3 regions of the Arthrobacter sp. KBS0702 genome follow, and region 3 is predicted to be linked to each of the others. Evidence: riboswitches for the same ligand, from Rfam matches in the RefSeq annotation. Region 3 holds a riboswitch; each other region holds the start of a gene.
What was found. A riboswitch is a leader RNA that binds a small molecule or an ion and turns the genes downstream of it on or off. The one in region 3 is predicted to bind cyclic di-AMP.
Positions count from the first base shown of each region.

Region 1: linked by a shared signal. The riboswitch ahead of FFF93_RS09270 (NlpC/P60 family protein) and the one ahead of FFF93_RS02540 (hypothetical protein) in region 3 are both predicted to bind cyclic di-AMP.
Region 2: linked by a shared signal. The riboswitch ahead of FFF93_RS03385 (NlpC/P60 family protein) and the one ahead of FFF93_RS02540 (hypothetical protein) in region 3 are both predicted to bind cyclic di-AMP.

Region 1 is NZ_CP042172.1:2,019,047-2,028,736, forward strand. Features, by position in the region: gene FFF93_RS09265 (dihydrofolate reductase family protein) at 235-792, shown strand; gene FFF93_RS09270 (NlpC/P60 family protein) at 878-1,624, opposite strand; cyclic di-AMP (ydaO/yuaA leader) riboswitch at 1,629-1,822, opposite strand; gene FFF93_RS09275 (hypothetical protein) at 1,994-2,248, shown strand; gene FFF93_RS09280 (hypothetical protein) at 2,245-3,141, opposite strand; gene FFF93_RS09285 (DNA alkylation repair protein) at 3,198-3,866, opposite strand; gene FFF93_RS09290 (anti-sigma factor) at 3,905-4,762, opposite strand; gene FFF93_RS09295 (RNA polymerase sigma factor) at 4,749-5,318, opposite strand; gene FFF93_RS09300 (DUF4397 domain-containing protein) at 5,479-6,180, opposite strand; gene FFF93_RS09305 (glycoside hydrolase family 16 protein) at 6,531-7,496, shown strand; gene FFF93_RS09310 (hypothetical protein) at 7,717-9,150, shown strand; gene FFF93_RS09315 (rhodanese-like domain-containing protein) at 9,273-9,690, shown strand, end outside.
Region 2 is NZ_CP042172.1:710,438-720,127, forward strand. Features, by position in the region: gene FFF93_RS03360 (DUF3027 domain-containing protein) at 1-483, shown strand, start outside; gene FFF93_RS03365 (MFS transporter) at 526-1,884, shown strand; gene serC (phosphoserine transaminase) at 1,910-3,040, opposite strand; gene FFF93_RS03375 (metal-dependent transcriptional regulator) at 3,337-4,032, shown strand; cyclic di-AMP (ydaO/yuaA leader) riboswitch at 4,153-4,394, shown strand; gene FFF93_RS03380 (M23 family metallopeptidase) at 4,399-5,220, shown strand; cyclic di-AMP (ydaO/yuaA leader) riboswitch at 5,333-5,526, shown strand; gene FFF93_RS03385 (NlpC/P60 family protein) at 5,790-6,530, shown strand; gene FFF93_RS03390 (HNH endonuclease) at 6,763-7,263, shown strand; gene FFF93_RS03395 (molybdenum cofactor guanylyltransferase) at 7,313-7,990, shown strand; gene FFF93_RS17015 (DUF6457 domain-containing protein) at 7,974-8,261, shown strand; gene FFF93_RS03400 (molybdopterin molybdotransferase MoeA) at 8,258-9,690, shown strand, end outside.
Region 3 is NZ_CP042172.1:531,101-540,790, forward strand. Features, by position in the region: gene FFF93_RS02525 (phosphatase PAP2 family protein) at 1-235, shown strand, start outside; gene upp (uracil phosphoribosyltransferase) at 302-937, shown strand; gene FFF93_RS02535 (glyoxalase superfamily protein) at 987-1,364, shown strand; gene FFF93_RS02540 (hypothetical protein) at 1,485-2,213, opposite strand; cyclic di-AMP (ydaO/yuaA leader) riboswitch at 2,213-2,399, opposite strand; gene FFF93_RS02545 (ATP-binding protein) at 2,508-4,115, opposite strand; gene FFF93_RS02550 (response regulator transcription factor) at 4,119-4,859, opposite strand; gene FFF93_RS02555 (winged helix-turn-helix domain-containing protein) at 5,465-6,337, shown strand; gene FFF93_RS02560 (dodecin family protein) at 6,681-6,884, shown strand; gene FFF93_RS02565 (histidine phosphatase family protein) at 6,938-7,465, shown strand; gene FFF93_RS16880 (hypothetical protein) at 7,581-8,105, shown strand; partial or broken gene FFF93_RS02575 (EamA family transporter) at 8,136-8,999, shown strand.

The DNA.
Region 1 (9,690 bases), 1.5 Mb from region 3:
CTCCAGACGGGTCCGCCGTCGTTGCCCGGCATTATATTGCCGGTTCGGGCGGAACGTTCCCCCTATGGTGCCGGATTTGTGGCGTTTCGGCAAGATACTGCCGAAACCGTCGAATACGTTCGGAGCAGTCGCGTCCGCGGACCAAACCGGCGCCATGTTGCCGATTGGGCTGCGGAAACTACCCTTCCTCCGAACCGTTTCCCCCACCGGGCATTCCGCGCGTAGGCTCGGCCCATGCGGAAGATCATCCTTGCCCTGCAGGTCTCCCTGGACGGGTATATGGAAGGCCCCAACCGGGACATTGACTGGCACCTGGTGGACGACGAACTCCACGGCCACTTCAACGAGGAGCTCCGCACCATGGGTGCCTTCCTCGACGGCCGCATCACCTATGAGCTGATGGCCGCCTACTGGCCGACAGCGGACCGGGACCCCTCCAGCACGCCGGCCGAGGCCGAGTTCGCGGGGATCTGGCGGGAGATGCCCAAGATCGTCTACTCCAAAACCCTGGAGCGCGCCGATTGGAACACAACAGTGGCGCGCGAGGTCGTCGTCGAGGAGGTGCTGGAACTAAAGGCGCAGGCAGGCGGCGACCTGGCCTTGGGCGGCGCCCAACTGGCAGACAGCTTCCGCCGGCTCGGACTCATCGACGAATACTGGATCTACATCCATCCGGTGCTGCTGGGGCGCGGCACACCGCTCTTCAAGCCCTCGGACAGCCGGACCGCGCTCACACTCGCCGAAACGAGGACGTTCGGCAACGGTGTGCTCCGGCTCCGCTACACCAGCTGAGCCGCACCGTACACGCGAAGGCCGGTGGCCGGCTGTCGTGGGGACAACCGGCCACCGGCCTTCGGGAGCAGTGCTTACGAGGTGACTACGCCCCGGCGCGGACGAAGGTCACGCCGCCGGTGGCCGTGAGCCAGGACAGCGGGTGCGAGATCGTCTGGTTGGATCCGTTCATGCCGCCGCTGATCGCCTGGCCGTTGCCGGCGTAGATGGCGACGTGGCCGGACTGGACGATCATGTCGCCGGGCTGCGGGTCGGCCACAACCTTGCCGTAGTTCATGAACTGCTGGGGACCCAGGTCACCAACCGGGATGCCGGCAGCGCCAAGGGCCTTCTCGACCATGGCAGTGCAGTCCTGGGTGATGCCGATCTGGCTATAGGCGGCCGAGAGCATCGCGGCGTTGATTCCGCCGGCCGCCGGGGCCGGGGCAACGGCTGCCTGGACGGTGATCTTCGGCGCGGCCGGCGCCTGAGCGACGGCGGGCGCGGCGGGCGCAGCGGGCGCGACCGGCGCAGCGACGGGCTTGGGCTGCTCGATCACCGGTGCCGGCGTGGTTGCCACCGCCGGGCGGTCGAAGCTGATCTGCACGGCGGAATCAGCAGTCACCGGTGCGGAGACCTTGCTCGCGACGTCGACGGAGGATGCGGGGGCGGTGTCGCGTTCTGCGGGTGCGGCGGCCGCGTTGGCAGCCATGCCGCTCGTCAGGACGAGGCCGGAGGCGGCCATAATAACTGCGGCCTGGCGGCCCACTGTGCCTGGCTTAACCGAAAATGCCGAGGTCCGTCCGGCAGGGGCGTCGGAACGATGGCGCGCAGCAGTAGTGCTTGAAGTCATGTTTGTAGCCTCTCCCAATGCCTGCGAGGTGAGCTGTCGGATTCGGATGGGAGACACCCGGCCGCGGACCCGCCAGAGCGGGCTATGCGGCTTCACCCCAAGACCTGCCGGAAAGGCAAGTCAAAAGTGGTTTCCCCGTCTCTGCCAGAAGGTTGCATTCGGATCCCGGGCCGCGGCAGAGTTAGGCAATCGGCCCGGAAGCGCCCGTATCGGAAACAAACAGGCACCCATCCACGGTAACGGTACCCGGCGGTAATGTCACATTCAGGTAACGACAGGGTGTCCGGGCGCGGAATTTTGCCTAGGGTGCCGGCAGCCGCAACGCATAGGATGAGGTCAGCCAGCATTCCTCAAACGGAGGGCCCCGATATGACCAGGCACTGTGTCGCCATCTGCCAGCTAAGCGATCAGCCGCAGGAAGACTTCGACGTCAACACGGAGCTATTGGTTCTCGAGGGCGGGGAAATCCACGTGGCGACGTGGGACGCCGAACCGCGCGACGGCGGATTCGACGTCCACGTGCTGAATGATCGGGTGGATGCACTCGGATTTATGGTGGTGACCGACTGGCAGTTCCTCGATGGCAAGGCGTACGCCGTGGTGGAGCGCCGGACGGAGCCTTAGGGAAGCCTGCCGAGGACCTGGTTGACCACGTCCGCGCCCTGCCGGGCCGCGGCGTCGAAGTCGAGCGTGTCCGCAGCATTGCCGTTGACGCTCTGGCGGCAAATGACGTCAACGCCGGCCTTTGTCCCGCCCACGTAGATTGCACCGACCCGTACCGGTCCGGACGTGAGTTGGGATACCGCGAAGGATTGAGCCGCTGAAACCTGGCCGGGCAGCCGGGCGATGTCCATCTGGGGTTTGGCCCCCAGCAGCGAGACCTCCCGGACGGTGCCGCAGGCGCTGTAGGCTTCGAGCCGCTGCCGGAATTCGGAGGGTCCCCCAGCAGACGCGGGATGAACGGCGCTCACGGAACGATAGGTCCCGGTCATTTTCATCGCGTTCTGGTCCTCCGGGGTGGAAGGAACCAGCAGTCCGCTGGCCAGGGTGCCATTGGCAGCGTTAAACATGAGGTAACTCTCGAATAGCTCGCACTGGCCCGGACGGATGCCACGCTTTGGATCAGAGATGTCCTGGTAATCGCCCCTTGCCCCGGAGGCGAGCGCCCGGGGATCGTCGACGCGCAGTTCCCCGGCACCTTGGAGCTTCACGCCTTGCAGCAGCGACTGGAGCTGGGCGTCCGAATAGTCCTGGCCGCCGCCCGTCGTCGGATTCATTGCCGGGGTGCTCTCCGGGCCGGCGCCGGACCCTGCGGTGCCGGAGCCTGCAGTCCCGGTGCCTGCCGCCTGGGACGCTTCCGTTGAGCCTGCGGCCGCGGTGCTGCTACCGGTCGAAGGGACGCCGACGGTCGGCGGGCCCGTCCCCGGCCCGCCCGCGCACGCGGCCAGCACGAGCGCTGCCGCCGCGGCGGCGGCACTGAACGTCAAGGCCCGGCGGTTCCCCTGGAATGTCTTCACGGCCTCAGTGTGGCGCCGGGCCGAGTCGGTGCACGAGGGCACTTAGGCCCGCTCGGCTACAGCCGCAGCCCCGGGCGATTCTTGCCCACGTCCGCAAGCACCCGGTGCACCGCTTCGCGGACCAGGCCACCACCGCCGTCCTGGGTCCCGACGGCGGTGTCCGCCGCAGTGCCAGGACCGTGGGCCAGTGTTCCCTTGGCTTGCCGCGCAAAGCCCTCCCAGTCGCCGCCCCCGGCACGGAGTCCGCGCAGCGGCGCCAGCAGGGCTGAGCGGCGCAGCCAAGGGTCTGGGTCCTGCAGCCACCGTTCCAGGACGGCCTCCGCCCGGCTCCGGCTGAGGCCGTCAAGGCCGGCGATGAGCGGCCCGACGACGTCGACGGCCAGCGGATCTGCCAGCTCGCGAAGGCGCGCGGTGCGCAGGAAGCCCTCGATCCGGGTCAGGTCCGAGTTGTCCAATTCAGCGAGGCGGGACTGCAGCAGGACAACGGCGGCGAGACGGCGTTCGAAGACGGGCACCGCCCACAATTCCGAGCTCAGCGCCGTGATCCCGTCGCGGCCGAGGTGCCGGTAGCGTCGGAGCGCATCCCGGACCGCGCCCCGGACGGCACCGACTGATGCACCATAGGACCCGAGTTCCGGACCGAAGCGGGCCTGCGCCTCCTCGGCCCGCTGCCAGGAACTCTCCCGCTGCAGCGCCGCGTCAATGAAGTCACCGGCCTCGCTCATGGTCCCATTCTGTCGCAGCCGGGGCCGCTGCCGGGAGATCACCCCTGCGCGGCGAACTTTCCGCGTGCGATGCTCTCGGCAGAATGGGCCGGATTCCCGTCGTAGGGCTCATTGGAGATATCCAACACCGGGTAGTCCGCCAGGTTCAGTCTCCCCGGCAGGACGAAGGACCGGGTCCCCTGGCCCAAGACCCCCAGGCTGACCATTTTGGACAGGTCGGCGGATCCCACCCAGACCTCGCGGAAGCCCGTAAGTTTCTCCTCCGGAAGGCTGATGACCAGCTGCCGGGAGCCGTCGGGAAGATCCTCCACCCGGGCGCTTCCACTGGCCGAGTGTCCGGCCAGCGGAGCGAGTGCAGTCTGGGCGATGACGACAGCGGTGGGCCGGGACGGGCTGGGTGCGGCCACCGGCGGCGCACCGGGGCCGAGGATGGTCAGGGCTGTCCAGGCCCCGGCAGCGCCAAGCAGGATTCCGGCGGCGGCACCGAGGAGCCATGGTCCCCGTTGCGGGAAGCTACCGCCACCTTGGCGGCCGCCTCGTTGCCGCCGGGCGCTCGGCCGGGATCCGGGGTCAGCCAGGATATCCCCGCCAGGCGCAGCGGGGTCTGCGGGCCCGGCGCCCTCGGCCGCAGGACCGGGGGCAGGACCGCCGAGTGGGTCGCCGGCCAGGGACGGGGAGAGCCCCAGGGCCGCATGAATGGCGGCCCAGTTGTGGCTGGCGGGCGCTTCCAGTTCGACGTGCTCGGGATTGACGGTAGCGACGAACACGGTATGTTGCAGCGCCTCAAGCGTCGAGGAGCATGCGGCGCAGCCGGCCAGGTGGCGAGCTTCCGACTCGGTAGCCGGCCGTTCGCCGAGCGCCAGCAAGTCAAGGAGATCGTCGTCAAGATGATCCATGTTCCACCTCCAGCCGTGACCGCAACCGGGCGAGACTGCGGCGGATATGACTCTTGACCGTGCCGAGTGGAAGGTTGAGCCGGGACGAGATCTGGTCGTGGGTCAGGTCTTCGAAGAATGCCAACCGCATGATGGCAGTTTGCGGGTGTCCCAGTCGCTCGAGCTCGTCTTCCAGCGTGAAGCGGTCCGCCAGTGCGTCGGCGTTCGGCCGGTCGGCGCCGGGCTGCGGGTCGTTGACCAGGCGCAGGGCGGCACGTTCAACGTCCCGCCGGCGGGACCGGGCGGACAAAGCATCGGAGATGGCGTTGCGGGTGATCCCGATCAGCCAGGCGGGCAGACGTGATGCCTCGGGGCGATAGCTGGTCCGCGATTTCCAGGCGCGAATGAAGACCTCCTGGGTGACGTCGTCGGCGGCGCCATGCTCGCGCAGCGCTCTCAGCGCCAGCGTGTGAATGAGGGGCCCCAGTCTGCGATATGCCTCAGCGAGCGCCCGTTCCTCGCCCGCGGCGAAGGCGTGGTCAATGGCAACGTTCCATTCACGATCGGCAGCCTCCATCAGGTGCTCCTTAGAGCGGGAATGAGACCCGTGGAACGCCATTATTCCCCCGGACCGCCCACCCTGCAATGGAGCCGGGCCGGAACAAGCGGCTGGCGGGGCCGCGATCGCAGCGGTCCCGCCACCCGGTTGGCGCTCAGTCAGCACCATGCTGGAACCCTTAGTCGTCGTGCCTTGACGACTTCACCACCTGCACGGCAACGCCAAGATTGTTGTCGGACAGGCTGCCCCACGCATAGACGATCGTGTTCTTGCCCTTGCTGACCTTCACGTCCGCGGGGCCAATCAGGGCCTCTGTGCTGCCCGCCGCCGCCACCGAGGCTGAGATGGTGCCCGCCTTGAGTGTGAGCTTCTTCTCGTGCGGGTTCTCGAGGCCCCTGATCACGGCTTTCCCACCGGCAAGGACGTCGACGGCGGGGGCTGCGGCTACGTGCCGGACCGTCAGTTTGCCCTTGCCATCGGGGCTTGCCGAGGTGTCGTTCTTGAAGAGGGTGGCCGTGGGCTTTCCGTCCGCCGTCAGGTGCGCAACGGCTGTGTAGTCCCGGCCTTCTTTCAGGTCAACTTCAACGGGTCCGATCACGGGGTTGTCGGCGCTCGTGGCATCCGCGCCCGTGATGGCGATCTTGTGCTCTCCCTCGCGGATGTCCAGCGGACCGGCCAGGCTTCCCGGCGTGAAGTTGTCCAGCGTCAGCTTTCCGTCCACCCAGACGTCCACGGTGAGTCCCGGGACGCCGTGGAGCACCGAGAGTTTCGCGGTGTCGTGGTCGTGGTGCTTCGCATTTGCCTGCGCGGGGGCAGCGAAGGTCAGTCCGGCCAGCAGCGTCAGCGCGCCGGCAGCTGCTGAGAGTGATTTCGTGTGCATGTGGAGCTCCTCATTGAGGCCCGAATGCGGGCGTTTTCGCTTACACCCTTACTACCGGCCGCGCCCCTGCCCCGGATGCAGCTGGCGGCACTTTAATTTCCGGCCCGCACGCGCCGCGGTTACGGACGGCGTTTTGCAAACAAAGGTCACGATCGAGTAACGTTGGCGGCTGGCCCGAGGGCCAGGCCCGAATGCAGGGCCCCGGATGCCCGCTTTTGCCGGGCACCGCCGCGCCGGCTGGCGCCTGCTCACCCTGTCCGCCCGGCGGGGCTGAAAGAGGTTGCAAGACTTTCCCCACCGGGTCGATCGCGCCGATCGCTTGCGCCAATTCAATATCCCGGAGGGGTCACTTGTTCAAGAAAATTGCCATCACCGTTACCCTCGGTGCCTTATCGCTGACCGGATGCAGTGCCGCGTCCACAACCGGTCCCACCGGGCCGAGCACGGCTGCCAGCCCGACGTCGTCCTCCCGGGCAGCCGCCCCGGCGTCGACGCCGGCCACGTCTTCCGCGCCCGCTCCCGCCGCGACCACCGCCACCGCAGCGCCGGCCGCTCCGCCCGCAGCCGCACCTCCCGGCCCCAACACTGCCCCCACGGCGCCGGCGGCAGCACCCGCGGCGCCGGCGTCACCCGCGGTCCCCCCGGCCCCGGCGGCACCCGCGGGCAACGGAGCCCAGGCCGCCGCCGCCTTCGGGTGGGGTCCAGTACTGGCCGGCGACGAGTTCTCCTACACCGGTGCTCCGGACGCCACGAAGTGGGGCGTCTTCAACGGCACCGGCCATGCAGGCAAGGGCGTCCGCAGCCCCCAGGCCTGGTCGGTGGCCAACGGTGTCGCCACGGTCACCGGAGATGCGGCAGGAACCACCGGCGGGATGTCGGCAAAGTTCGGCCAGCAAAAGTACGGCCGCTGGGAAACCCGTATGAGGACCAACGCCCGTGACCCCGAATACCACCCGGTGCTGCTGCTGTGGCCGAACAACAACACTTCGCCCAACTGTGCCGAGGTGGATTACGCCGAAGGCACCTCAAACACGGCTGCCATGAAGTTCTTCCTGCACTACGCCTGCAGCGGCGGGGACTTCCAGGCGACGGCGGCCACGCCAGTCGACACGACGCAGTGGCACAACTACGCGGTGGAGTGGACTCCGGCCGGCATCACCGGCTACATCGACGGCGTGCAAACGTTCACCGACAAGAACCCGGCGCACCAGCCCACGGTCGGAATGCACCAGACGATGCAGCTGGACTGGTTCCCCGACGGCACCGCCACCAGCCCGTCACAGATGCAGGTCGACTGGGTCCGCGTCTACCAGTAGGACTCGAGCGGCCCGGCAGCGCTCCTAGCGGTTGGATGTGGCCGCGACGCGGTGGGCAGGGGTCCAAATCCTCTGGTGCCGCAGAAGCACGGGGCGGAGGCTGGGCGCAGCACATCTTTCGACGGCAGGGAGTCCAGTCGTGCGCCCAGGTGCTGCAGCAACCCAAAACCCCAGAAGTTCCTCGCCGAGGCAACGCTGGTCACTGGCGTGCGCCGCTGCCGTGCTGGCGCTGACCGGTTGCACGCCGGGATCGCCGTCCCCTCCTGCCAGCAGCACCCCCGCCGCGTCCACCCCCGCGGCCGACGCTTCGGCGTCGGCGGCTGAGAGAGTCCTGTCGGACGAGGAACTGATGGCCCTCGTGGACCGGGCGATCAACGGCGCCCAACAGGGCACCGGGAGGGTGTCGAAAACCGCGGACCTGAGGTCGCGTCTTCAGGGGCGGCCGGAACCCGCGAACCGGGCCGCCGCCCAGCCCGGCGAATGCGGGGTCTTCCGGCCACGCAGCGCACCGACAAGCCGCGCCGACCTCGACATGAATTTCGCGGCAGGCGTCCTGACCCTCACCGGTGCGTGGTCACGCGAGACTGTGGCCTTCGTCCTGGCCAGGAGCGCGCCACGGGACGCCGTGGTCGCCGCGGATTTCGCCTATGCCGAAGAACAAGCCGTCGCCTGCGCAGACTTCCGACAGCTCTCGCCGGACGCGCCGCCGACCACTGTCCGGCTGCGGAGCGTGCCGGAACTCGGGGAACGGGCCTACGCCACGGTTTCGAGCCCCCAATCAACCCCGGGGACTCCCCCGGCCGCACGCACCGTTTCCCTTCAGGTCCTCAAGGGAACGGTGTCGTTCGGGCTGAGCCGTCAGGCACCGCCCAGTGCCTCCGCCGACGAACTCACGTCCGCGCTGTCGCCCCTGGTCCAATTGGCCCAAAAACTGGTCGCGGAGTATGCCGCCGACTCCCCCGCGGCTTCCCCGCCGCCGGCCAGCCCGACGGCCGGCGCGCCATCGAGCCCGAAGCCCAGCCCGCCGTCGGCGTCACAGACACCGGGCCCCACAGCATCCCGGCCGGCACCCCAACATCAGACTCCCGAGCAGCTGGCCCGGCTGCTGCAAGGCATTACCGGACCCAGCGGAAGCCCGGCCCAGGTGCTGGAGGGCCGCTACGCTCCCACCGCGCCGGCAGTCCCACCCGGCCCTTCAGCACAAAGCTGCACGTATGACGACGCCGCGTACCTCGCCTCATTCGGCGGAGCCGCGACCGTGGTGGCCGAGATCCCCGGCACGGGCCAGGCACTGGACCAGATCAGCCTGCGGCTCATCAGCCTGACCACACCGCCTCCGGACGCATCTGCCTTTGACCGCCGGGCTGCAGACCTCGGCAGTTGCACCTCGGTTCAGGAGCAGGTGCCGGGCGGCGCACCCCGGACGTGGTCGCCCCTCAAGCACCCCACCGTCGATACCAGCGGGCAAACCGGCTACGCCGTGGTGTACATGCTGCCCGACGGGACCGGCATCCGGCACGTTTTGGTCGGCGCCCGCAAAGGAAACCTGTGCGTCGAAACCGAAACCAAGACACTGTCCGACAGCGCCGTCCAGCAGGCCGCGGACGGTCTCGCGGCCACCATCAACAAGGTGATGGCCAGGGTGGGCGGCTAGGCCCCGCGTTCGCCGCCCACGCCAGCCCCAAGCCGCTTGCGTGATACCCCCAGGGGTATTATTATTGAAGTCAGAGGAGGAAGGAATCCCTTCCCCGTCTACCTCAAGAAGGAGCACCCTGAATGCTTATCGAGCGCATCTATGACGAAGACCTCGCCCAGGCCAGCTATTTCATCGGCTGCCAGGCCAAGGGTGAAGCGCTGGTCGTTGATCCCCGGCGCGACATCGCCGTCTACGAGAACCTCGCCGCCGCCAATGGCATGAAGATCGTGGCCGTCACCGAGACCCACATCCACGCTGATTTCCTCTCCGGCACCCGCGAACTGGCCGCCGCGACCGGCGCGACCGCCTATGTCTCCGGCGAGGGCGGAACGGACTGGCAGTACGGTTTCGACGCCGAGCGCCTGAACGACAACGACGTCATCACGCTGGGCAACATCACGGTCAAAGCCCTGCACACCCCCGGCCACACCCCGGAGCACCTTTCCTTCCTGATCACCGACGGCGCGTTCGCCGACCAGCCCGGCTACCTGCTCTCGG
Region 2 (9,690 bases), 180 kb from region 3:
TCCAAGCCGCGCTACGGCGTCCCCGTCTGGCGCACCGGCAAGCCCGACGCCTTCCTGGCCGCTGCGGTGGACGCCGCACGGACGGCCGTGGAGGGCATCGCTCCGGCGGAGCAGATCGGCCGGCATCTGGGTGCCAAGAGCGAAGGCGACCGTCTGGTCACGCACCTTTTCGAGTCCAAACTGCCCGGCTACGGTGGCTGGCAGTGGTACGCGGTGTTGACGCGCAACTCCCGCTCCAAGGTCATCACGGTGGACGAACTGGGCCTGCTGCCCTCCGAGGATTCCATCCTGGCCCCGGAGTGGGTTCCGTGGGCCGAACGGGTTCGCCCGGAAGACGCCCAGCAGGACGACGACGCCGCCCCCGCCGGTGGCGCCCCGACGGAACAGCCCGCCGCCGACGACGCCGTGGAGGCGCACTCAGCGCCCGACGACAACGCCAATACCGGGGCGGCGGAGGACGAGTCCACCGTCGAGGCCGACTAGCGATTTGGCTCCGTTCGGGGGAAGGCAGCGGAGGGTTCGGGCATGAGGTCCACCTTCAAATCGCTGCACATCCTGAACTACCGGATCTGGTTCATCGGCGCCCTGGTCTCCAACATCGGGACCTGGATGCAGCGCACCGCGCAGGACTGGCTGGTCTTTGACCACCTGAGCGCGCAGGACGCCGGAGCCATGGGCATCACAATGGCCCTGCAACTGGGACCGCAGCTGTTCCTCGCCCCCGTGGCCGGACTGGTCGCCGACCGCTTCAACCGCAAGCAACTGCTGGTCCTGACGCAGTCCGCCATGGCACTGCTGAGCGCGGCGCTCGGCGTCCTGGTGCTCTCCGGCGCCGCGCAGCTCTGGCACGTCTACATCTTTGCGCTCCTGCTGGGCGTCGTGTCCGCCCTCGACGCACCCGTGCGCCAGACGTTCGTCTCCGAGCTGGTACGCGACGACTACCTGCCCAACGCCGTCGCCCTCAACAGCGCCTCATTCAACGTGGCCCGGATGATCGGGCCCGCCGTCGCCGGCCTGCTCACCGTGGCCATCGGGCCCGGCTGGGTGTTCCTGGTCAACACCGTCACGTTCCTGGCCCTGCTCCTGAGCCTGGCCAAAATCCCGGTAGCCTCCTTGCGGCAGCTGCCCCGGGCGCCGGCCGGCAAGGGACGGATCCGCGAGGGCCTGCGCTACGTGCGCTTCCGGCCGGACATCGTGGTGGTGCTCGTGGCGGTCTTCATCGTGGGAACCCTGGGACTGAACTTCGTCCTCTTCATTGCGGCCATGGTCGGCACGGAGTTCGGCCTGGACGCCGGAGCCTTCGGCCTGATGAATTCGATCATGGCGATCGGTTCGGTTGCCGGCGCGCTGCTCTCGGCCGGCCGGGGACGGCCGCGGATGCGTGTGATTTTCGGGGCGGCCGGGGCCTTCGGCCTGACCTCCGGCCTCGCCGCGCTGGCCCCCGACTACTTCTGGTTCGGCGTCGCGCTGGTGCCGGTCGGCCTCTTCGCGATCACCATGATGACCAGCGCCAACGGCTACGTCCAGACCACCACCGATCCGGTGATGCGCGGCCGGGTGATGGCGCTGTACATGGCGATCTTCATGGGCGGCACCCCCATCGGGGCCCCCTTCGTGGGGTGGGTGGCGAACGTTGCCGGCGCACGCTGGTCCATGGGCGTCGCGGCGGCCGCGGGAGTTGCCGCGGCCCTGATCGGGATGGCCTGGATTGTGCGGGCAAAGCAGCTCCGGATCCGCTTCAACCGCCGTGCCCGCGGGCTGCGCTACTTCCGGGTCATCCCCGGCAGCCCGTCGACCGGTGCCGCCGGACGGGAGGCAACCTCCGGTGAGAACGCCGACGGCGCCGACCGGGGGGAAACCCCCGGCGACGCCGTCGGCCGCTGACTCGTCCCGCGGGGGGACACCGCCGCTACTGCTTGAGCTCGCCCACGACGAAGTCGATGCACTCAAGGAGCGCGGACACGTCGTCGGGCTCGATCGCCACGAAGGTGGCGATGCGCAGCTGGTTTCGGCCCAGCTTGCGGTACGGCTCGGTATCCACGATGCCATTGGCGCGCAGGACCTTGGCGACGGCCGAGGCATCAATGGAGTCATCGAAGTCGATCGTGGCGATCACGTTGGAGCGGTCCTCCGCCCGGGCCACGAAAGGCGTGGCATAGGAGGAGGCCTCGGCCCAGCGGTAGATGCGGCCGGCCGAGTCGGCGGTCCGTGCGGCGGCGAAGTCGAGGCCGCCGCTGGCGTTGAGCCACTGCACCTGCGCATCGAGGGTCACCAGGGTGGCCAGCGCCGGAGTGTTGTAGGTCTGGTTCAGCCGTGAATTGTCGATGGCGGTCTGCAGATCCAGGAAATCCGGGATCCAGCGGCCGCTGGCCTTGATCCGGGCGGCGCGCTCCAGCGCTGCCGGGGAAAACAGGCCCAGCCACAGTCCGCCGTCGGACGCGAAGTTCTTCTGCGGGGCGAAGTAGTACACATCCGCCTCGGCGACGTCGACATCCAGGCCGCCGGCCGCGGACGTGGCGTCGACCAGTACGAGCGAGCCCTCGTCCGCCCCCGGCACGCGCCGCACCGGCGCGGCAACGCCGGTGGAGGTCTCGTTCTGCGGCCAGGCGTAGGCGTCGACGCCGGCCTCGGCCCGGGCCTCGGGGCGGGTGCCGGGCTCGGAGGTGATGACCGAGGATTCGGCCAGGAACGGCGCCTTATTGGTGGCCGCGGCGAACTTCGAGCCGAACTCGCCGAAGGACAGGTGCTGTGCCTTGTTCTCTACGAGGCCGAAGCTGGCAATGTCCCAGAACGCCGTGGACCCGCCGACGCCGAGGATAACCTCGTAGCCTTCGGGGGCCCGGAAGAAGTCGCTGAGGCCGGTGCGCACCGAACCCACGAGGTTCTTGACCGGAGCCTGGCGGTGCGAGGTGCCCAGCAGCGTCGCCGACGCCGCGGACAGGGCCTGGATTTGCTCCGGCCTGACCTTCGACGGGCCGGCGCCAAACCGGCCGTCCTTGGGCAGGAGGTTCGCGGGGATGGTGATGCGGGTGTCGCTCACAGTGGCTCCAATTGTCGGCTGGGTGCGTGGCGTGGCCCGGGCGGATCGTGCGTGGGCTGCGGCCGGGGACCTGCCCTTATTCTGCCCGACGGTCCCGGGCAGGCGGGAAAAACGTCCGTCATAGTCCGGTCATTGAGACAGGCACGGTGGGGCGGCGCCGTCGGGGTCCGGGATTATCCGGAGTAATTCAAAATAGGCTAGGCTGTGCGGTGACGTACGGCGGATCTCGCCGGGGCGCATCCCGGACGCGGTACGGTGGGAATGACGCAAGGACGGCGCTCGAGGAGCTGAGCTGAATGACGGATCTGATTGATACCACCGAGATGTATCTTCGGACCATCCTGGAACTTGAAGAAGAGAACATCGTCGCCCTCCGCGCCCGCATCGCCGAACGGCTCCGCCATTCCGGCCCCACCGTTTCCCAGACTGTCGGCCGCATGGAGCGGGACGGCCTGGTCGTGGTTTCCGGCGACCGGCACCTGGAGCTGACCGAAGCGGGCCGCAAGCGCGCGATCGAGGTCATGCGCAAGCACCGGCTCGCTGAGCGGCTGCTCGCCGACGTGATCGGACTCGATTGGGCCTACGTTCACGAGGAAGCCTGCCGCTGGGAACACGTGATGAGTGAACGGGTTGAGCGGCGCATTTTTGAGATGCTGGACCACCCCACCGTGTCTCCCTACGGAAACCCGATCCCGGGACTGGCAGATCTTGGCGGGCTCCCCGAATCAGGCATCGCGGACGGGGTCGTCAACCTCCTCGACGCCATGGCCGGCTACGGCGCGGACTCCCGGATCACCGTGAGCCGCCTGGCCGAGCCCATCCAGGTGGAGCCGGAACTGCTGGTCCAGCTGGACGAAGGCGGAATCCGTCCCGGCGCAAGGGTGTCGCTGGAACGAGTGGGGGAGTACATCTCGGTCCGGGTCCCGGACATTGAAGGCGCCTTGGAACTGCCTCCCGAGGTTGCAGCCCACGTCTTTGTTACTCTCGGGTAGCTCGCGCGGGGCGGGCATGCCCGGGGCCGGCCAGGGGTTGTGCACAGGCGAGATAACGAAATTATTACTGCTTGCCTTAATCCCCTATAGTTGAGCACTGGCACTGATACTAAAGCGTTATCTGATCCGAAGCCGAGCTCTGCCAGCGGATCAGTAGGCGAGTCACCTTCTGGCAGAGGCGGGGGAACCACAAGCGGCTGTTGATTCAACAGCCTTGGGGTGAAGTCCGCTAGCGGCAAGCAAACTCTACGAGGGCCTCCCTGGATGTCCCTGTGTCTGGATGCTTGCATCGGCGGACCGGGTCTTTGATCTCTCTGACCCGAATCCGACAGCTAACTTCGCAGGCTATCCAGAGAGGAACCGTACTTGACCACCCAGACCGTCAGGGGCCGCCGTCGCGCGACCGGTCCCGCTCCGGAGCCGCGCCCGGCCGCCGCCGTCGTGACCGCCGAGCGCCCGCGTGACGCGCACCGCGATGAACGCCGCGGCCGGCGCAGCGCGTTCCGCCAGATGACAGACTTCGCCGCCGTCAGCGGCGTTGGGCAGAAGGCAGGCATCGCCCTGGCGGCCACTGGACTGGTCCTCACCATCAGCGTCCCGGCCACTGGCCCGGTCATGGCCAACGACGCCGCCAAGACCGGCTCTGTGTCGGCCGCGGCCCAGCCCGAGGTCAAGGCCTCAGCGGCCCAGATCGACTTCAACCGCACGGCTATCACCACCAAGGGCGACCCGGATGGCAAGCTCAAGCAGCTGCTCAGTGCCCAGTCGGCCAGCACGATTACCAGGGCAGCCTCGGCCGGTAGCCTGGGGGCACCGCTGGACGTGATGGTGACCGCCTCGCCGTTCGGTTACCGGATCAGTCCCATCACGGGGGCCGTGGGCGAATTCCACCGCGGCCAGGACTACGCCGCCCAGTGCGGCACCCCCGTGCACGCCGCGGCCAGCGGCACCGTAACCTTTACCGGTTGGCACCCCTACGGGGGCGGCAACCGCGTCGTGATCGACCATGGCAACGGCCTGGAGACCACGTACAACCACTTGTCGTCCTCAAACGTCCGCGTGGGCCAGCAGGTTTCCCGCGGCGATGTGGTGGCGATGAGCGGAACCACCGGCGCCTCCACCGGCTGCCACCTCCACTTCGAGGTGATGGTCAACGGAGAAGTCGTTGATCCGCTGGGCTGGCTTTAGACCGACCCGAGGGACCACTCGCATTTCTGTGACACGCCGTGATCTGAATGTGACATTGAGTCCTAACTGCTGTACCGTATGAAGCACGCCAACTTCACCGAAGTTGGCGCTCTTGAGTGGATTGCCTAACTCTGCCACCGCTCAAGGTCCGTTCGCATGACATCGTCTGGCAGGGGCGGGGGAACCAATTTTGGTCTTCGCAAGAAGACCTTGGGGTTAAGTCGCAAAGCTTCCCAGGAAGCGGCGCGGCCGGGTGACTCCCATCCGAATCCGACAGCTCACCTCGTAGGCATTGGGAGAGGCTACTTTCGTGTCTTCACGCCACAATGCTGCGCGTTCTCGCGCTGGCGAGGCTCACTTGAGCCCGCTGAACTCCATGCTCCGCGCGGCCCTTGCCGGCGCCCGGACTGGATCTCACAACGCAGTTCCCGCTTTTGGCGCGTCTTCGCAGTACACCCTTCGCTAAAGAAACCCGTTTCGGGGCGATCCGGCGTACCCCCAAGATGCCGGAGCGTCCTCAGTCCCGCCTGTAAAAGCGCGGACAAAAGGATCACGAAAGAGAGAACTGAATGACTACTCGTGCAACCATTGCACGCCACCGCGCGGAGGTCACCAAGACCAACTCGCTGGCTGTCATTGCTAAGGCCGTCGGCGACAACGCCGGTGGTATGGGTCGCCAGGCCGCGGTTATCGCTGCAGCCTCCGGCCTGGTACTGACCAGCGGTATCGCAGCCAACGCTGCCGAGACCAACGTTCAGCGCGAATCGACTTCTGCTTCCGCCATGGAAGTACAGTCCACCGCACCGGCCACGATCTCCGCGGCCTCCAGCATCGCCATCTCCTACGAGAAGCCTGCTGTCACCACCGCACCGGCCCCGGTCGAGGCACCCAAGCCGGTTGTCCAGGTCAAGGAAGCTGCTGCTTCCACCGGCACCGCCGTGACGGCTTCCCTGGCCACGAAGGCTCCGGCTGCTGTCAGCGGCATGGGCGCTTCGATCGCCGCAGCTGCCTACGCGCAGATCGGCGTCTCCCAGGACTGCACCATGCTGGCGACCAACGCACTTGCCGCAGTGGGCATCAACTACCACGGCTGGCCGGCAGGTTACCTGTCCCTGGGCCGCACCGTGAGCGCCGCTGAGGCTCAGCCGGGCGACCTCGCCTACTACCAGAACGGCGGCATGGGCATGGCCCACATCGCTGTTTACGTCGGCAACGGCATGGCCGTCCACGGCGGCTGGAACGGCGGAACCACCGCGCTCTACAGCGTCAACGTAGGCTCCGGCCCGGTCTTCATCCGCGTCGGCGGCTAGGACTGAATCCCGGCGCCCGCCGGAAGCATTGTGAAGGACCCCTGCCCCGCGGCAGGGGTCCTTTGCGTTGGCGGACCCGCCGCCGGGCCGTGCCGCGCGCGCCCGGGATAAGAAAAATTCGGTAATCCGGGCTCCCGGTGTTTACTCTTGTGGTGTCGATCCATAGCCCGACCATGCACAGGGCAGCCGGCCCTCGTGCCCCTGGCGGGTGCGGCCGTGAAGAGGTATGCGGATGCGCACTCTCGTTCTGAATGCTGGATATGAACCGCTGGCGGTAGTCACCTTCCGCCGGGCGCTGGTCCTTGTGCTGACGGGGAAGGCCAGCGTGGTGGCCGAAGGCGACGATCCCGTGGTGGGCCCGCAGGACATCCTCGGCCGCCCTTCGGTGATCCTGTTGAACAGGTACATCAGGCCCCGATACAACACCATGACGGCGGTCAGCCGCAGGGGAGTGCTCCGCCGGGACAACCACCGCTGCGCCTACTGTGGCAAAGCTGCCCACACCATCGACCACGTCCAGCCCAAGTCCCGGGGCGGCGCGGATTCGTGGGAGAACCTCGTCGCCGCCTGCCTGCGCTGCAACAACGCCAAGGGGGACCATACGCCCGCGGAAATGGGCTGGAAACTCGGCTTCGTCCCGGGGCCACCGAAAGGCACCATCTGGCAGATCAAGGAACTGGAGAAGCCGACGCCGGCGTGGGACCCGTTCCTGCTCCCCGAAAAGGCGCACTGAACGGCCCACGCTTGCACTCTGTGCCGGCCGCTGCGGCTAGGCTGGGCGGGTGGAATTCGACGTCGTGATCCTCGCCGGGGGCAGGTCCTCCCGGCTCGGCGGCGTGCCCAAGGCCCAGCTGGCGGTTGACGGCGCCACCTTGCTGGAACTCACCCTCGCGGCAGTCCGTGGTGCGCGCCGGGCCGTGGTGGTCGGCCCGCAGGTGGGCGGCCTCCCGCCGGAGGTGCTGGGCTGCCGCGAGGACCCCCCGTTCGCCGGACCTGCCGCCGCAATCGCTGCCGGGCTCGACGCCCTGGCCGGGACCGGGAACAGCCCCGCCGTTCTGACCTTGGTGCTCGCCTGCGACATGCCGCGGGTCGCCGCCGCCGTCGGCACCCTGCTGGCTGCAGGCGAGGAGGGCCGCACGGGAGTCCCGGCCGGCCGCGACGGGGTCATGGCAGTTTCGTCGGACGGGCGCACCCAGCCCCTCGTCGGGCTTTATCGCACAGCCGCGCTACAACACGCCGTCGACGACGCGGCCCGGCGGAACGCCCTCGAGGGGGCTTCCGTCTTCGCCCTGCTTGCTAGTCTTGAACTGCGGAAGGTTCCGGTTCCGCCGGGTTCCACCGATGACGTGGACACCTGGGATGACGCTTCCGCGCTGGGGGTTTCAGACCCCGGCTTAGGCCGGTCCGGGACGGAGCGGCCGAATTCGACTTTGGAGGCAAACAGTGAAAAGCCAGGATGAAACGCTGGAAGACTGGTGCCGCGCGCTGCTCCAGGCCCTGGAGCTCGACGACGTCGAAATCGACATCAACGAAGTGCTGGGACTGGCTGGCGTGGCGGCGCATTCCATCGTCCGCCCCGCCGCGCCGCTGACCACCTTCATCGCGGGCTTCGCCGCCGGCCTGGCCTCGGGTTCAGGCCAGGCCCCAGACAGTGTGTCGATGCAGGCCGCCATGGGCGTGGCACGGAAACTCGCGAAGGAATACGCCGCCGCCGAGGCTCCCGGGGCATGACGCCTGAGCCGCCCGACAGCAGCGCCGGCCCCGACGATCCCCCGCCCACGCGGCATGCCGCCGCCGACGCCGCCTCGGTCCCCGACGACCGAGCCTCCGGAGATTCCGCCGAGGCTCCCCACCGGCACCTTGCACACGGCTGGCAGGAGGCGCGGCAGCTGGCCTTCGACTGCGCCACCCCCATCCCGGCCGCACCGGTGCCGCTCCGGCATGCGCTGGGTCGGACCCTGGCCGAGGACCTGAGAGCCCTGCATGACATGCCGCACTACGCCTCCTCCGCGATGGACGGCTGGGCCGTCAACGGCAGCGGCCCCTGGATCCTCGCCGAGCCCGGGCAGCGGCTGGCCCCGCACCAGGCCAGCCCGATCGTCACCGGCGGACTGATCCCGGCGGGCGCGAAAGCCGTGCTCCGGAGTGAGAGCGGCGTCATCGCCCCGGACGAGGACGGGCTGCCGGTCCTGAAACTCGGCGGCGGGGCCAAGCCCGGGGAACCGCGCAACGGCGACCACATCCGCAACGCCGCGCAGGAAGCCGCCGCCGGTGAGGTGCTCATCAAGGCTGGCGCCGTCCTTAACCCCGCGCACCTGGCCCTGGCAGCCCTCGCCGGACACGACGAGCTGCCGGTCCTAGGCAAGCCCGTGGTCCGGCTCGTGCTCACCGGCTCCGAGGTCGTCAGCAGCGGCGTCCCCGAACCGGGCGAGGTGCGGGACACCTTCGGGCCGCAGCTGGCCGCCGTCGTTGAAATGCTCGGCGGGATCTTCGCCGGTGAGGTCAAGATCGGTGACGCCGACGCCGAGTGGCTCGCCGCCCTTGAAGACACCGACGCCCCGGCGGCGCAGGCCGGCCCGGCCGCCGGTGACGCCGCGGAACCGCTGCCGGCCGACGTCGTCATCACCACCGGCGGCACTGGCCGTTCTGGCACCGACCATCTCCGGCGAACGGTCGCGGAACTGGGCGGCCGGCTGCTGGTCGACGGGATCGCCATGCGCCCGGGCCACCCGGCGGTGCTGGCGGAACTGCCGGACGGGCGCTTCATCATCGGGCTCCCCGGAAATCCGCTCGCCGCCATGATGGCGCTGTCCACCCTCGGCGCCCCTCTGTTGGCCGCCCTGGGCCACGGAACGCCGCCTCCGGTGACCGAGGTGCCGTGCGGAACCATGATCGACCCCGACCCCGGCCGGACCCGGCTGATGCCGTTCCGCATGGTGTACGGGATGGCATCGCCGGCGCAGCACACCGGTCCGGGCATGATGCGCGGACTGGCCGCCGCCGACGGCGTCCTGGTGGTCCCGCCGCACGGCGTGCAGCTGGGCGAGCCGGTGCCGGCGTTTGCCCTGCCGTGGGGCGCGGCGCTGCCGGAACCTGCCCCGGCGAAGACGCCCGCCAAGCCGGCCACGAAGCGTGCCGCCCGGAAGCCGGCCGCGGACGG
Region 3 (9,690 bases):
AGCCGGTGTGATCTTCATCTTCGCCATGGGCATGAGCCGGGTCTACCTCGGCCACCACTGGATGACCGATGTGATCTTCGGCTGGGTCATCGGGCTGGGCTGGGTGGGGATCGTGATCCTGGCGCACAGGCTCTTCCACGTGCTGCGGCGCCGGGAACACACCGGCCCCGCTCCGACGTTCGACAACGAGGCCCACCTGCGCGACGGGGCCCCCGGGAACAGCCGCAACGGCTGAACGGACGACGCCGATACCCCCGGCCCGGCGGGACGGTCCCCGGCGTCCGGGTGATAGTTTTGACCCATGCGCACTCTCGTTGTGGACCACCCGCTGGTCGCCCATAAGCTCACCGTTCTGCGGGACAAGAACACCCCGTCCCCGGTCTTCCGCCAGCTCACCGAGGAGCTCGTCACGCTCCTGGCCTACGAGGCAACCCGCGACGTCCGCACCGAACCCGTGACCATCGAGACTCCGGTCAGCACCACCATCGGCACGGCGTTCACCAAGCCCACCCCGCTTGTGGTCCCCATCCTGCGCGCCGGACTCGGCATGCTCGAAGGCATGACCAAGCTGGTCCCCACGGCCGAGGTCGGCTTCCTGGGCATGGCCCGCGACGAAGAGACCTTGGACATCATCACCTACGCCGAGCGCCTCCCCGAGGACCTGACGGACCGCCAGATCTTCGTCCTGGACCCCATGCTGGCGACAGGCGGCACCCTGCGCGAAGCCATCAAGTTCCTGTTCAAACGCGGCGCCTCGGACGTCACGTGCATCTGCCTGCTCGCCGCGCCGGAGGGCCTGGCCAAGCTGGAGGAAGAGCTTTCGGAAGCCAACGTGACGATCGTGCTGGCCTCGATCGACGAGAAGCTCAACGAGAAGTCCTACATCGTCCCCGGCCTGGGCGACGCCGGCGACCGCCTGTACGGCATCGCGGGCTAGGCGCCACCCCGGGGTTCCGGCGGCCGGCGTCCGGGACTAGCCTGTGCCCATGGACTGGAAACTCGAACTCGTATTTGTCCCGGTGTCCGATGTGGACCGCGCCAAGGATTTTTACGTCAACAAGGTGGGCTTCAACGCCGACTACGACGAACGGCCCACGGAAGGCATCCGGTTCGTCCAGCTGACACCGCCGGGTTCCGGGTGCTCGATTGCGATCGGCGAGGGCCTCAACGATGCCCCGCCCGGCACCGCCCCGGGCCTGCAGCTGGTGGTCAACGACATTGAGGCCGCCCACAAGCAGCTTAAGGACAACGGCGTGGACGTCAGCGACATCGACGTCCACGACTGGGGCCACTTCGTCCACTTCTCCGACCCTGACGGCAACAAGTGGGCGGTGCAATACATCCCGGGCCGTCCGAACGGCTAGCCGCCCGGGGCGGGCGAACCCGGGCGGCCGGACCGCCGGGTTTCCGGCGCACGTGAGGCCCCGGATTCAGTGAATCCAGGGCCTCACAATTCGCCGGGCAGGGGCCCGTGTGGCGGCTGTTTAGTACCAGTTGTTCGCGTAGTGGAAGTTCAGCGCGCCGCAGGGCGAGCCGTACCGGTCCTGCACGTACTTCAGGCCCCAGTTGATCTGGGTCCGGTAGTTGGTCCGGTAGTCCGCGCCGGCGCTTGCCATCTTCTCGGCCGGCAGGGCCTGGACCACGCCGTAGGCGCCGCTGCTGGGGTTCGTGGCGGTGGTCTTCCAGTCGGACTCCCTGGTCCACAGCTTCTGCAGGCACTGCATCTCGCTGGGAGCCCAGCCATGGACGGGCAACTGTGCGGCGGCATAGGCCTGCGCGCCGGCCGGATCGTCGACGGCGACCGGCTGCACCGGGGCGGGGGCGGCGGCTGGGGCGACCGGCGCAGGCGGTGCCGGCGGTGCCGGGGCTTCGGCGGGCTTGACTTCCGCCGCCTTGGCTTCGACGGTGCCGGTGGAGGGGGACGCGGGGGCGTTGCTGCCGACCTGTTCGAACTCCAACTTCTGCAGCGACGATTCCTTGGACGCGTCTGCCGTGTGGGCCGTCGTGCTGGAGGCCTGGCCCGCGGCGCCTGCGCCCAGCAGTACCGCGAGGGCAGTTGCCACGACGGCGGCGCGCTTGCCCTTGGAGCCCGCACGGGCGCCAACCCGGGACAGTGTCGTGCGCTTCGCCGGCTCGGCGCGGTGGCGCGCGATCGCGGCTTCGGATGCCTGTTTAGCGCCTTCTGGGCGCATGGGTACCTTGAAATCAGTCATGTTTGCCTCTCAACGCCTACGGAGTTAGCTGTCGGGTTCGGATGCAAAAATCCGGCCGCACGGAATCTCGACGTGGCGGCTTAACCCCAAGGGTGCATGGATGCAGATGCCCGGGAACTCTGGGTCCCCCGTCTCTGCCTAATCCATCGGAATCCGGGAAGCGGCAGAGTTTGGCGTCAATCCGGATATGCGGCCAGATCGATGGCCGCACCCTAAAAACGGTACCGGACTTTCCTTTGGATGTCACATTTAGGTAACGGAGGACTCGTTCAACCGCGTGGCGGCTTGCCTCTCCTAGGCCGCCGGAGCCGCCTCGGGGAGGCGGACGGCGAACTGCGTGCGGCCGGGCCTGGACGTGACGTAGACGGTGCCGCCATGGGCCTCGACAATCGCCTGCACAATCGACAGCCCCAGACCGCTGGTGCCTTCCGCCGTCGCCGCCGGAACAGGGGAGGTGGAGGTGGCGGGGGAGCCCGCGCGCGCCTGCGCCATGGCGGGCGGCGGTGCCTGGGATCCCGCCCGGGATGGCACTGCGGCCGGCGCCGCGGTTCCGACGGGGTTCCGGCGGGACGCGTCTGCCCGGGCAAAGCGGCGGAACACCCGGTCCACGAATTCGGGGGCAATTCCGGTGCCGTTGTCCGTCACCGTGACGATGGCGGTGCCGTCATTGGTGCGTTTCACCGCTGTAGTCACGGTCGTTCCCGGTTCGGTGTGCTTGCGGGCGTTGGAAAGCAGGTTCGCCAGCACCTGGTGCAACTGGGCAGCGTCGCCCCGCACCACTACGGGCTCCTCGGCGAGTTCCAGTTTCCAGAGGCGGTCCGGGGCCATGACCTTCTCGTCGCTGACCGTCTCGATTGCGAGCTGGGAGAGATCCACGTCGCTGAACTTCAGCGGCTGGCCCTCGTCGAGGCGGGCCAGCAGGAGCAGGTCCTCCACGAGGGTCGTCATCCGTTCCGACTGGCTCTGCACCCGGGCGAGGGATTTCTCGCCGTCCGGGGTGAAATGCTCTGTCATGCGCATCAGTTCCGTGTAGCCGCGGATGGCCGTCAGCGGGGTCCGCAGCTCATGCGAGGCGTCGGCAACGAACTGGCGCACCTTCATCTCGCTCTGCTGGCGCGACTCAAGCGCGCTGGAGACGTTATCCAGCATCTGGTTCAAGGCGTAGCCCACGCTGCCCACCTCGGTGCCGGGATTGGCGGCCGACGGCGGCACGCGCACCGCGAGGGCGACCTCGCCGGCGTCGAGCGGGAGGCGGGAGACTTTGGTGGCCACCTCTGAAAGGTGCTCCAGCGGTTTCATGGTCCGCCGGATCAGTGCCGTCCCGGCCAATCCGATCACGACCAGACCGCCGGCGGAGACCAGCACCATGGTCCACACCAGCGAGGCCAGGGTGTCTTGCTTCTCCTTCAGGGGCAGGCCCGTGACGATCACGTCGCCATACGGGGTCTGCGCGGCGACGAGACGGTAGGCGCCGCTGGACAGGGTCCGGTCAACTGCCGGTTCGTCGGGAGTGAGCGCGAGCAGGACGTCGGCGTCGTCGGCGGAGAGGGCTTTCCGGCTGGCATCCTCGGCCAGGAAGCCGGCACTGGTGACGTCGTCGTTGTGGATCCGGGCGTTGAGGGTGCCCACGGCCTGGCCGCGCGCTTCAAGCGGGTCCCGGCGCCCGTCCCCGCTGCCGGGCCGGCCGAACTCCCGCGCCCGCTCGGAGGCCTGGTCCAGCTGGGAGTCCAGTTGCTTCGTCAGGAAGAGATTCATCGAGGCGTAGCTGACCAGGCCGACGGCGCCGCAGATCGCGACGAGCAGAGCCATGGCGAGCAGGACCAGGCGCGTGCGCAGGTGCCAGGTTGAGGGGCTGCGCCAGTCCCGGCCGGGGGCGGAGGGGTCACGCTCGGGGGCTGCCACGGACTAGTCCGCCGGTTTCAGGACGTACCCGGCCCCGCGCACGGTATGGATCATCGGCGGGTGGACCGCGTCGACCTTCTTGCGGAGGTAGGAGATGTAGAGCTCCACGATGTTGGCCTGGCCGCCGAAATCGTAGTCCCAGACGCGGTCCAGGATCTGCGCCTTGCTGACCACGCGTTTCGGGTTTTCCATCAGGTAGCGCAGCAGCTCGAACTGGGTCGCGGTGAGGTGGAGTTCTTCGCCGGCACGGGTCACTTCCCGGGTGTCCACGTTGAGGACGAGGTCCCCAACCACAAGCTCGGCGGTGTCCATGGCCGCGACGCCGGAGCGCTGGACCAGCCGGTGCAGCCGCAACAGGACCTCTTCCATGCTGAACGGCTTGGTCACGTAGTCGTCGCCGCCCGCTGCCAGGCCGGTGATCCGGTCCTGGATGGCGTCCTTGGCGGTCAGGAACAAGGCGGGAACCTCCGGCGCGAAGGCCCGGATCCGGCCCAGCAATTCGACGCCGTCGAAGCCGGGGAGCATAACGTCCAGAACCAGCACGTCCGGCCGGAACTCCTTGGCGACTTTCAGCGCTGCCGGGCCGTCCGCCGCCACCGCCACGGACCAGCCGGCCATCCGCAGCCCCATGCTCATGAGTTCCGAGAGGCTCGGTTCGTCGTCCACCACCAAAGCGCGGATGGGAGACCCGTCCGGGTGCGTAAGGGTGGGCAGGTTGTTGGTCATGGAGTGCGAGGTGGCCATGGGACAACTCTCCAATCCGGCAGTAGGGGATGGCTTTGGGGATCCTGTGCGCCAGCTGTGAATCACAGCTTAGCGAGCTGGATCAACTCGCCGGCCGGGTTCTGCGGGTGTCCGCCCGCTGGGACGGCGGCGGCGGCGGACTCCGGGCCCCGTGATTTTGCCGCGCGGGCTTACCGTGAACGATTTCCGGCCGACGGAGGGGCTCGGCGAACAATATTCGACAACTTCCCTTGGCTGACCACTCGGGGGACAAAAACGAAGCATGCTTCGTTGACTGGCCAGAATTGTGACTTGCGCTACAATCGCCCTTTTTGTCTCACAATGCGGACTTTGAGGTCCATTGTTACTTGCTAGTTCTCATTGTTACGTTGCACACTTCAAATGTGAACAAGAACTCAACAGCACCTGCAGCCGCAGCTTCCTGGATCAGCGCACCAGCTGGTACCGAGATGCGTTGTTGTCGAATGCACGCCTAACTTCTACACCCCAGAACGTTTCTAGGCATTCGCCCCCAGCCCAGCGTCGGGCGCCCCTCCCCAGTTCTCATTGCGGGGATCTAGCATTCGAGCCGCGATGACGGCCATTCACATTGAGGTAAGCATTCCATGTCAGTTGCATCCGGATACGTCCACATCTCCGTCCGTAACGCCAACAAGGCCGGCCAGGCATCCGGCCTCCGCCAGGGCTTTGGCGGCCGTCCGAGTTACGGCCCCGCGGGAGGCGGCAGCAGCTTCCCCGCCCCCGGTTACGCCGCCCAGGGCTTCAACCCCAACTCCTACGGCCAGTTGCGCGCCGTCCCCGCCGCCGAGTCCTCGCCGGCCACCGCGCCGACTCCGGTGATCGCCCCGGGCAACGGCAGCCCGGTCCGCCCCGTGCCCAACGACAACGTGGCCCGCGGCTTTGTGCTCTACATGGGCATCGATGAGGAAACCGCGGCCGCCGCCGGCACCTCCATTGCCAAGCTGGCCCAGGAAATCCGTGCCTACGCCCAGTCGCTCGTCGCCGGAGCCGAAAGCTACGCCGCCGTCGCCGTCGCCCCGGCGTCTGCCCCGGGTTCCGCGCTCGACGTCGTCCGGTCAACCTTCGGCGACCCGACCGCCGGCGCCCGCCAGCGGGCCGACAACGCGCGGCTGCAGCAGCCGCAGGACCCCCGTCCGTCCGGTGTGCTGATCGACCTCGCGCGCCGTGAAGTGGCGCTCGACGGCGAGTCCCTGAACCTGACGTTCAAGGAATTCGAGCTCCTCAACTACCTCGTCGAGAACGGCACGCGCACCGTGGGCCGCGACGAACTGCTCGAGGGCCTGTGGCGCAATGCCGAAGAGGTTCCCAATGAGCGCACCATCGACGTCCACATCCGCCGGCTGCGCTCCAAGCTCGGCCGCCTCGCCAACACCGTGCGGACCGTGCGCGGCCAGGGCTACCGGTTCTACGAGCACCCCGAGGTCGTTGTCTGGGCCGCTCCGGAGTACTCCATCTAGCCTTAGCTTTCCGCAAAGCGCCTGTCCCTTGTTTGGGGGCGGGCGCTTTCGCTTTCGCGGCAAGATCCCTCGGCGCCTGCGCTCGTTCCTCGCGCAACAACGGCGCTCTCGGGATGTGCCGCTGCGCTGTAGCGCCCCTGCCGCCGGAACGCTACTACGCGGGGCTCCGCGGCTGAGGCGGCGAGGCCGGATTTTGGGGCCGCGGCGTGGCGGGCACCGCGAAGCGGGCACGGCCCCAAATCCGGCGAAGCCGCCGCTGGTGAGGCGGCGGCTTTTGGACTCTGTTGCGTTTGGGGGCTTCGGCGTAGTCTCGGTCCCGTCGAGCCGACTATTGGGAGGAAACATGTCTGTTGCACGTATTACTACCCTGAGCTCCAACTCCAAAACCTCGTTTGATGCCGCCATCAAGGAGGGCGTCGAGCGGGCCAACAAGACCCTGCGCAACGTCACCGGGGCCTGGGTGAAGGAGCAGAAGGTCGAAATCAGCGACGGCGCCGTCGTGGCCTGGCACGTGGTGCTTGAGGTGACCTTCGTCCTGGACGACTGAGGCACCCTCGTGATGCGCGCCCGTGGCGAAACCAGCCGCACTAGGATTGAGCCATGAGCGCGCATCACATCAAACGGCTGGTGCTCATGCGGCACGCCAAGGCGGACTGGCCGGGCGGCGTCGCCGACCATGAACGGCCGCTCGAAGAGCGAGGACACCGCGAGGCGCCGCTGGCGGGGAAATGGCTCCTTAAACACGGCGTGGTTCCCGACTTCATCCTGTGCTCCAGCGCCCTGCGGACCAGGCAGACCTGCACCTGGGTGTGCAGTGAACTGGGAGACAAAGCCCCGACGCCGAAACTCGAGGACGGCCTCTACGGAGCCTCCGCCCTGCGCATGCTCGCGGTCATCAACCATGTCCCGGACACGGTCACGACACTGATGGTGATCTCCCATATGCCCGGCGTGCAGGATCTTGCCATGCACCTGGCCTCCCGGGACTCCAACCATGACGCCTACATGGACGCAGCCACGCGTTACCCCACCAGCGGCCTGACCGTCTTCGAGACGGAGAAGTCGTGGGCCGAGCTCGACGGCCAGGACGCCCGGCTGACGCACTTCAAGGTGCCGCGGGCGAAGTAGCAGGCCAGCGCGGCGCCGGATTGATGGTCAGCACGCTGATTGTGTTGTTTACTGATGCTGTTATTGCTTTTACTGCCGGTGTTTTCTTAGTGACCGAGGGAAAAGGTGGATCACCGTGGATTCAGGACAGCTCGTAGGGATCATCGTCGGCATCGTGGTGGTACTCGCGATCGTCGCAGTGGCAATCTACTTCGGCCGCAAGCGCAAGACTGACGCGGACCGGAACCGGGCCGCTGAAATGCGCGAGAGGGCGGAAGCCGACCAACTGGCCGCCCGCGAGCACGAGGCGAAGGCGGCGCGGGCGGAAGCCGACGCGAAGGCCGCCGAAGTCGAGGCCGAACGTCTCCGCATGCAGGCGCGCGGCACGCAGCAGGAGGCGGAAACCGTCCGCGCCGGCGCCGAGGAGCAGCTCCGCCGGGCCGACGACGTCGACCCGGACGTCGTCACGACCGAACGCAGCGACGCGCCCCACCAGGACACCCAGCACCAGGGCACCCAGCACCAGGAGGAACTGCGCCGGGACCGGGGCGACCGCGAGCGTCCGGCAGAAGCGGGGGATGCCGCCGGGTTCCGCGAGGACACGGCAGCGGAGCGGCGCGACACCGAGGGCCCGCACGGCGAACGGCCGCGCAATCTCTGACGCGCCGGAACGGCGGAGGCCGCTCGCGCAATGACCCCTCGTCATTCCGGGCTGGCCCTGCTGGTCGCCATCCTGTGGGGCATCAACTTCGTTGCCATTGACCTTGGCCTGCACCCCGGGGGCGGCGCCCAGATGCCGCCGCTCCTGTTCGTGGCCATGCGCTTCACCCTTGTGGTGTTTCCTTGTGTGTTCTTCATCCGCAAGCCGGACGTCAGCTGGAAAGCGATCATCGGCGTCGGCCTGCTGATGAGCGCGGGCCAGTTCGGGCTGCTCTATCTGGCGATGGCGCTGGGCATGCCCGCCGGCCTGGCCTCGCTCGTGCTGCAGGCGCAGGTGCTCCTGACGGTGCTGCTTGCGGCCGGAATCCTTGCCGAGCGGCCCACCCGGCGGCAGCTGGCCGGCGTCGTGCTGGGGATAGCCGGGCTCGCAGTGGTGGCTGTCGGCCGCAGCCTCGTGGCCCCCGTACTGCCCCTGCTCATTGTGCTCGGAGCGGCGCTGTCCTGGGCCGCGGGCAACGTCGTGGCCCGCAAGGCGAAGGCAGCGTCCGGCCTGGGACTCGTGGTGTGGTCCGGCGCCGTGGTGCCGCTGCCGCTGGCCGGGCTCTCCCTGCTGGTCGACGGGCCGGCCGCGGTGTCGGGGGCGCTGATGGACCTGCAGCCGGTGACAATCGCCAGTGCGATCTACACCGCCGCCTTCGGTTCCCTCGTGGGATACGGCATCTGGAACCGCCTGCTGGGGCTCTATCCGTCCTCCGCCGTGGTGCCCTTCACGCTGCTGGTCCCCGTGGTCGGCATGACGACGGCGTGGCTGGTCCTGGCCGAGGTGCCCTCGCCGGCCGAAGTGGCGGGCGGGCTGCTGCTCCTCGCCGGGGTAGCCGTCGCGGTGCTCCGGGCTCCCGGGCCGCGGAGGGGCGGTCAGCGCCGGTTGGAAGGTTTGGGCGCCGGTTTGGGCGCCGGTTTGGGCGGCACCTTTGCGGCCGGCTTGGTCGCCGACGACGGACGCTTGGCTGCCGGCGCGGGCGTCCGTGCAGCCGAGGAACGCGGTGCGGAAGCCCGCGGCGTGGACGCGCGAGGGGCGGCGGACCGGGGCGTGGACGTGCGCGGGGCGGCGGACTGCGGGGCGGCGGAGCGGGGTGCGGAGGTTCGCGGCGCCGACGGCCGGGGTGTGGAAGCACGCGGTCGTGCGGTGCCGGAGACTGCCGCTCGGGGCGCGGACGTGCGCGGCACGGACGGCCGGGCGGCCGGCCTGCGCGGCGCCGGACGCCGGGACGGGTAGCCGGAGCGCCGGGCCGGGCCGCGACCCGGCAGGACCGTACCGGCGAGCAACAGCAGCAGCGTCGCCGCGCCGGCGGCCGCCGAAAGATAGAAATACAGATCCGGGTGTTCGGCATCCACGCGGGTGGACAGTGCCTCCGGGTCGGGATTGAAGGCCAGTCCCCACTGCCGCAGGAACGCGATGCCGAAGGCGATGAACAGGATGCTGCCGACCCCGCTTGCCAGCAGTGTCTTGTGCCGCCGCCGGATCACAACCTCGGCCACACACGCCACGTAGGCCAGGGCGCAGGCGGCCAGGAACCACAGCCCCA